DNA from 2 places in the Sphingomonas sp. Y38-1Y genome. Region 2 is predicted to be linked to the other one. Evidence: predicted binding sites of a transcription regulator. Region 2 holds the regulator's gene; the other holds the start of a gene.
The links. The regulator LexA, encoded in region 2, represses DNA repair genes until DNA is damaged. The targets are predictions, from matches to a motif close to GTTCCNCNCTTGTTCT.
Positions count from the first base shown of each region.

Region 1 (3,407 bases), 1.5 Mb from region 2:
CAGTTTCTTCAGCGTGTCCTCGATCGTCATGTCGGGGACCAGCCGCATCTCGATCTTCGCGGTCGCGCGGCCGGGCAGCACCGTCTTGCCGCCGGGGCCGGTATAGCCCGAGACCAGCCCCTGGATGTTGACGGTCGGCACCTGTGCCAGTCGGATCAGCGACGCGTCCCAATCCATGTCGTCGATCCAGCGGGTGACGCCGAGCTGCTGCTTCACCACCGCCTCGTCGGTGGCGCGCGCGGTCATCGCGATCAGCTCGCGTTGGCGCGGGGTGAGCGGGGCGACCTTTTCCTGGATGCCGTCGATCATGACAGTGTTGCCGTCGGGGCTGACCAGCGTCGACAGGGCGGCGACCAGCCGCCAGGGCGGACTGTCGACGCGCGCCTTTTCGCTTGAATGGATGTCGCCCTTGGGCCCGCGGCCCCATTTCTCGCCCGAGACGGTGAGCTCGAACTCCATCGCGCCCTTGGCTCCCAGCGCCAGCGTCACCGCGCCGGTCGCCGGGTTCTGCCAGCCGGTCGGGATGATGACGCCGATCGTCTTGCGAAGCGCCGCGGCGACGCGCGGGCTCTGGACGATCTCGTGGAAATTGGGGGAGGCGATCTCCTCCTCGCCCTCGGCCACGAGCACGAGGTTGACGGGGAGCTTGCGGCCCGCCGCCTTGAACGCGTGGAGCGCGGCGAGGAACACCGTCTCCGGCCCCTTCTGATTGACCGCGCCGCGGCCGACCATGACCTTGCCCAGGCCCGGCTTGTCGACGATCCGCCCCTCGAGCGGCGGGCTCGACCATTCCTTGGGATCATACTGTTTGACGTCGTACATGAAGTAGATGCCGAGCGTCTTCCTGGCGCCCGCATCCAGCGTCGCGAACACGCCGGGCTTGCCCTTCGAAGGCACGATCTCCGCGGACTGGAAGCCCGCATCGAGCGCGAGGCGGCGCATGTAGTCGGGGCCTTGCGGATAGCCGCGATCCTCCGCGGCGATCGAGGGGAGGGCGATCCATTCGCGCAGCCGCTCGACCGCGGCGGGGTGGCCGGCCTCGACCGCGCGGCGGATGTCGGCGTGCGGATCGGCGGCAAGCGCAGGGCCGGCGGCGGCGATCCCCATGCCCGCCGCGCCCGTCTTCAGCATCGTCCGCCGGTCGATCGTCATCCGTCCCTCCACCCTGGATTTCGCGATCAGTGTCGCGCCCGCCACGCGGTTCGACAAGCGTCGATGGCGACGATGATTCGTCCACGGCTTTCTTTTTGGCGATGGGCTTTCGCCCACTTGCCTTTCGAGAAGGCGAGGAACATCCACGCGTCGCGTCCGATCATGCGTTCTGCCCCACCGGCGAACCGATTCAGATTAGCGACGAACCGAGTCTCTTAATCGTCATTTACCCGCTTGTGCCCGAGCGCGATTGGCCACAATCTGTGGGGGCCACGTCAGGGGGCTGACACAAGGGCTGGTATGAAGGCGCCTGCGACACCATATCGCGGGCTCTCGCCGTCACCGCCGCGCCACTCCCGCGCGGTCACTTTTTGTTCTCGCGCACGCGAGCGGCGATGATACCATTGCCGGACGGTGCCGAGTCGAACGAACGAGGAACGGGGCCGTCATGGATTTCAGGGACGACGCACACGTGAACGACAGCACTGACATCGCCGAAGCCCCCGCCGTCGCGGCGCCCGCCGCCCGCAAGGTGGAGCGTGATTCCAAGTCGATCGACGCGCAGCTCTATGCCGTCGAGGTCGATCACGGCCGCGATGCGCTGCTGACCGAATTCGGCAAGGACACGCTCAAGGACCGCTACCTGCTGCCCGGCGAAAGCTATCAGGACCTGTTCGTGCGGGTGGCGTCCGCCTATGCCGACGATGCCGGCCACGCCCAGCGGCTCTACGACTATATCTCGAAGCTGTGGTTCATGCCCGCGACGCCCGTCCTGTCGAACGGCGGCACCGGGCGCGGCCTGCCGATCTCCTGCTATCTCAACTCGGTCCCCGACAGCCTGGAAGGCATTGTCGAGACGTGGAACGAGAATGTCTGGCTTGCCTCGCGCGGCGGCGGCATCGGCACTTATTGGGGCAATGTCCGCGGCATCGGTGAGCCGGTCGGCCTCAACGGCAAGACCAGCGGCATCATCCCGTTCGTGCGCGTGATGGATTCGCTGACGCTGGCGATCTCGCAAGGCTCGCTGCGCCGCGGGTCGGCCGCCTGCTATCTCGACATCAGCCATCCGGAGATCGAGGAGTTCCTCGAGATCCGCAAGCCGTCGGGCGACTTCAACCGCAAGGCGCTGAACCTCCACCACGGCGTGCTCATCCCCGACGCGTTCATGGAAGCGGTGCGCGACGGCGCGGAATGGGCGCTCAAGAGCCCCAAGGACGGCAGCGTCCGCGGCAAGGTGGACGCTCGCGCGCTGTTCCAGAAGCTGGTCGAGACGCGGCTGGCGACGGGCGAGCCCTATATCGTGTTCAGCGATCACGTGAACTCGACGATGCCCAAGCATCACCGCGACCTGGGCCTCAAGGTGTCGACGTCGAACCTGTGCAGCGAGATCACGCTGCCGACGGGCAAGGATCACCTGGGCAACGATCGCACCGCGGTCTGCTGCCTGTCGTCGCTCAACCTGGAAACCTGGGACGAGTGGAAGGACGACAAGGTCTTCATTGAGGACGTGATGCGTTTCCTCGACAACGTCCTGACCGACTATATCGAGCGGGCGCCGGACGAGATGGCGCGTGCGCGCTATTCGGCGGAGCGCGAGCGGTCAGTGGGCCTGGGCGTCATGGGCTTCCACAGCTTCCTCCAGGCGCGCGGGCTGCCGTTCGAGGGCGCGATGGCCAAGTCGTGGAACCTGCGCATCTTCAAGCACATCGCCGCGCAGGTGAACGAAGCCTCGATGCAGCTCGCCGTCGAGCGCGGTCCGTGCCCGGACGCGGCCGACATGGGCGTGATGGAGCGCTTCAGCTGCAAGATGGCGATCGCGCCGACCGCGTCGATCAGCATCATCTGCGGCGGCACCTCGGCCTGTATCGAGCCGATCCCGGCCAACATCTATACGCACAAGACGCTGTCGGGCAGCTTCGCGGTCAAGAACCCGTATCTGGAAAAGCTCCTGATCGCCAAGTCGAAGAACTCGGACGCGGTCTGGAACACGATCCTGGAGCGCGGCGGTTCGGTCCAGCATCTCGACTTCCTCAGCCAGGAGGAAAAGGACTGCTACAAGACGAGCTTCGAGATCGACCAGCGCTGGGTCCTCGAACTCGCCGGCGACCGCGCGCCCTATATCGACCAGGCGCAGTCGCTGAACCTGTTCATCCCGGCCGACGTCGAGAAGTGGGACCTGCTCATGCTCCACTTCCGCGCCTGGGAGCTCGGCATCAAGTCGCTCTACTATCTGCGTTCCAAGTCGGTGCAGCGCG
Region 1 is NZ_CP135916.1:3,485,194-3,488,600, reverse strand. Features, by position in the region: gene RS883_RS16615 (M20/M25/M40 family metallo-hydrolase) at 1-1,152, opposite strand, end outside; gene RS883_RS16610 (hypothetical protein) at 1,179-1,316, opposite strand; gene RS883_RS16605 (ribonucleoside-diphosphate reductase subunit alpha) at 1,601-3,407, shown strand, end outside.
Region 1: a site for LexA is predicted at 1,515-1,530, ahead of RS883_RS16605 (ribonucleoside-diphosphate reductase subunit alpha). Genes of this name have one in related genera too.

Region 2 (3,407 bases):
GCTGCTGCTGTGGCTGGCGAACACCGTGGCTGCGGCCCCCGGGTCGGTCGCCGCGCTGCCGACGATGCCGCCGGGGACCTATGCGCTCGTCATCGGCGGCGGGCTGTGGGTCGCCTTGTGGCGGACGCGGTGGCGCTGGCTGGGCGTGCTGCCGTTCGCGGTGGGCATGACGATGGCGCTCGCGGCGCCCGCGCCCGACCTGATCGTCACCGGCGATGGTCGCCACGTCGCGTTCCGGACGAGCGACGGCGCGATGCGGGTGCTGCGAGAGCGTGCCGGCGACTATGTGCGCGGCGTCCTTGGTGAAGCGGCGGGGATCGACGGCGAACTTGGCGCGATCGATGACGCCAGGGACGCGACCTGCACCGCGGATGCCTGTCATACGGTCATCGAGGCGGGCGGGCGGCGCTGGCAGGTGGCGGCGACGCGGAGTGGCTATCTGCTGCCGATTCGGGAGATGCTCGAACTTTGCCGGACGAGCGACATCGTCGTCAGCGACCGGCGGCTGCCACGCGGATGCGATCCGCGCTGGTTGCGGCTTGACCGGCAGATGCTGGCGAAGACCGGCGGCATGTCGATCGATCTCGATCGAGCGACCGTGGCGCGCGTGATCAGCGCGGGCGATCACCCATGGCTCAGCCCAGCCGGCGTGGCGCCGCCGCGCTTGCCGCGGGCGCCGCGAAACGGCACGCAGGTCAAATGATCCGCATTCTCCTCCTGGCCGCCACCGTGACGCTCGCGCCGCAATCGTCCGAGCACGCCCGCCAGCGCGCCGAGTGGAACCGGCCTCAGGCGCCGTTCCGCATCGCCGGCAACCTCTATTATGTGGGAACGAGCGAGCTTGCCGCCTATCTGGTCACCGATCCCAAGGGCCATGTCCTGATCGACGGCGCGCTGGCCGAAAGCGCGCCGCAGATCGAGCGCAACGTCGCCGCGCTCGGCTTTCGCATGCGCGACGTCAGGCGACTGCTCATCAACCACGCGCACTGGGATCACGCCGACGGCCTGGCAGCGCTCAAGGCTGCCAGCGGCGCGCCGCTTTGGGCCAGCGCCGCTGACCAGCGGACGCTAGAGACTGGCCGCGCGACCGATCGCAGCGACATGACGCCGTTCGCGCCGGTGAAGGTCGATCATGTGCTCAAGGATGGTGAGGTCGTGGCGGTTGGCGCGACGCGGATCACGACCCTGGCGACGCCGGGGCATACGCCCGGATGCACGAGTTTTCGGTTGACCGTGCGCGACCCGAAGATCGGGCGTGGCCGGCCCCTAGACGTCCTCCTTGCATGCAGTTTGACCGTCGCGGGCCAGCCTTTGGTCGGCAATCGCCGCTACCCGACCGCAGCGGCGGATTTCCGACGGAGCCTGGACCGGCTTGCCCCGCTTCGGCCCGATATCTTCGTCAACTTCCACGCGAGCGGCTTCGACCTCGCCGAGAAGCGCGCGCGGCAAGTGAAAGGTAATGCCGGCGCCTTCGTCGATCGCGGCGAGTGGCCACGCCGCCAGGTCGTCATGCGCCGCGCGTTCGAAACGGAATTTGCCCGGCAACGAGCCGGCGGCAAGCCTTAGGCAGAACCCCGACGGAGGACCGGTCGTCGCCGGCTCAGTAGCGCCGGAGCAGCCCTGCGAGCTTGCCCTGCACGCGCACCTGATCTGGGTGATAGCGCTGCGGATCGTAGCTCGCATTCGCGGGATCGAGACGGACCAGCGCGCCTTCCTTGCGGAAATATTTCAGCGTCGCCTCGTGCTCGTCGATGAGCGCGACGACGATCTCGCCGTCGCGAGCCACGTCTTGGCGACGGATCAGCGCATAGTCGCCGTCGAGGATGCCCGCCTCGACCATCGAGTCGCCCGATACCTCCAGCGCATAATGCTCGCCCGCGCCGAGCAACGCGGCGGGCACGGGGAGCATCGTCGCGCCCTCCATCGCCTCGATCGGAACGCCGGCGGCGATCCGGCCATGGAGCGGGATCTCGATCACGTCGTTGGCCGGGACTGGAAGCGTCGGGGCGGCGGACGCCGTCGTCGTGGCAGCCGGCTTGGGCTTGGTCGCGACCTTCGCCTCCGGCATCTTCAGCACTTCGAGCGCGCGCGCGCGATTGGGCAGGCGGCGTAGGAAGCCGCGCTCCTCGAGCGCGCTGATCAGGCGGTGGACGCCAGACTTGGACTTGAGCTCCAGCGCGTCCTTCATTTCTTCGAACGACGGCGAAACGCCGGTCTCGGCCAGACGATCGGAAATGAAGCAGATGAGTTCGTGCTGCTTGCGCGTGAGCATCGCACCTCTCCCCAAGGAACAGACGCCGAACGTTTATGCATTGTTCCCCTTGCTGTCAAGCAAGGTCGAGGATGCGTACCGAGTCGCCCACGCTCGCCGGCGGGGCGTGCGGATCGCGATGGACGAGGCAATCGGCGCGCGCGAGCGTGCGGAGCATCGAGCTGTCCTGGATCGCCGCGACATGGACGCGGCCGTCGATCCGGCGCGCGCGAAGATAGTCGGTCCGCTCACCATTGGCGGGGAGCGCCTCGCCCAGCACCGCCTCGCCGAGCGTCGGCAGTGGGTCGGCCGCGCCCGAAAGATGCGCGACCAGCGGGCGGACGAACAGCGTTGCGGTGACGAAGGCGGAGACGGGATTGCCGGGCAGGCCGACGACGACGCCATCGCCGATCCTGCCCGCCAGCATCGGCTTGCCCGGTCGCAAGGCCACGCGCCAGAAGTCGATCGAGGCGCCCGCGGCCTCCAGCGCAGGCCGCACCAGGTCATGGTCGCCGACCGAGGCGCCGCCGGTGGTGACGAGGATGTCAGCTTCCGCCCCGGCGAACGCATCGCGGAGGGCCTCCAATCGATCGGGGAGGATGCCGAGGTCGATGACGTCGACGGGCAGGTCGGCGAGCAATGCCGACAGCATGACGCCATTGCTCTCGGGCAGTTCGCCGTCGCCCACCGTGGCACCGGCGGGGCGTAGCTCGTCCCCGGTCGCGGCGATCGCGATGCGCACGCGGCGTCGGACGGGAAGCGCGGCGTGCCCGCCGACCGCGGCCAGCGCGATCCGTGCAGGCGTCAGGCGCTCCCCGGCGTCGACCAGCACGTCGCCTTCGTCGAAGTCGAGGCCGGCGCGGCGGACGTTGCGGCCCGGATTGCCGGGCCCTTCACCGTCGAGGTGGATCCGTTTGCCGTCTGCGCGCGCTTCCTCCTGCACGAGCACGCAATCGGCGCCGGCGGGCATCGCCGCGCCGGTGAATATACGGACGGTCTCACCCGGCCCGAGCGAACCAACATAGGGTCGGCCGGCGGCGCTCTCGCCGATCAGGTCGAATGGGCCGGGCAGGTCGGTGTGCGCGATCGCATAGCCGTCCATCGCGGACAGGTTGCGCGACGGCTGCGTACGTAGCGCCGCGATCGGCTCCGCCGC
Region 2 is NZ_CP135916.1:1,946,003-1,949,409, forward strand. Features, by position in the region: gene RS883_RS09325 (ComEC/Rec2 family competence protein) at 1-703, shown strand, start outside; gene bla (subclass B3 metallo-beta-lactamase) at 700-1,566, shown strand; gene lexA (transcriptional repressor LexA) at 1,601-2,272, opposite strand; gene glp (gephyrin-like molybdotransferase Glp) at 2,328-3,407, opposite strand, start outside.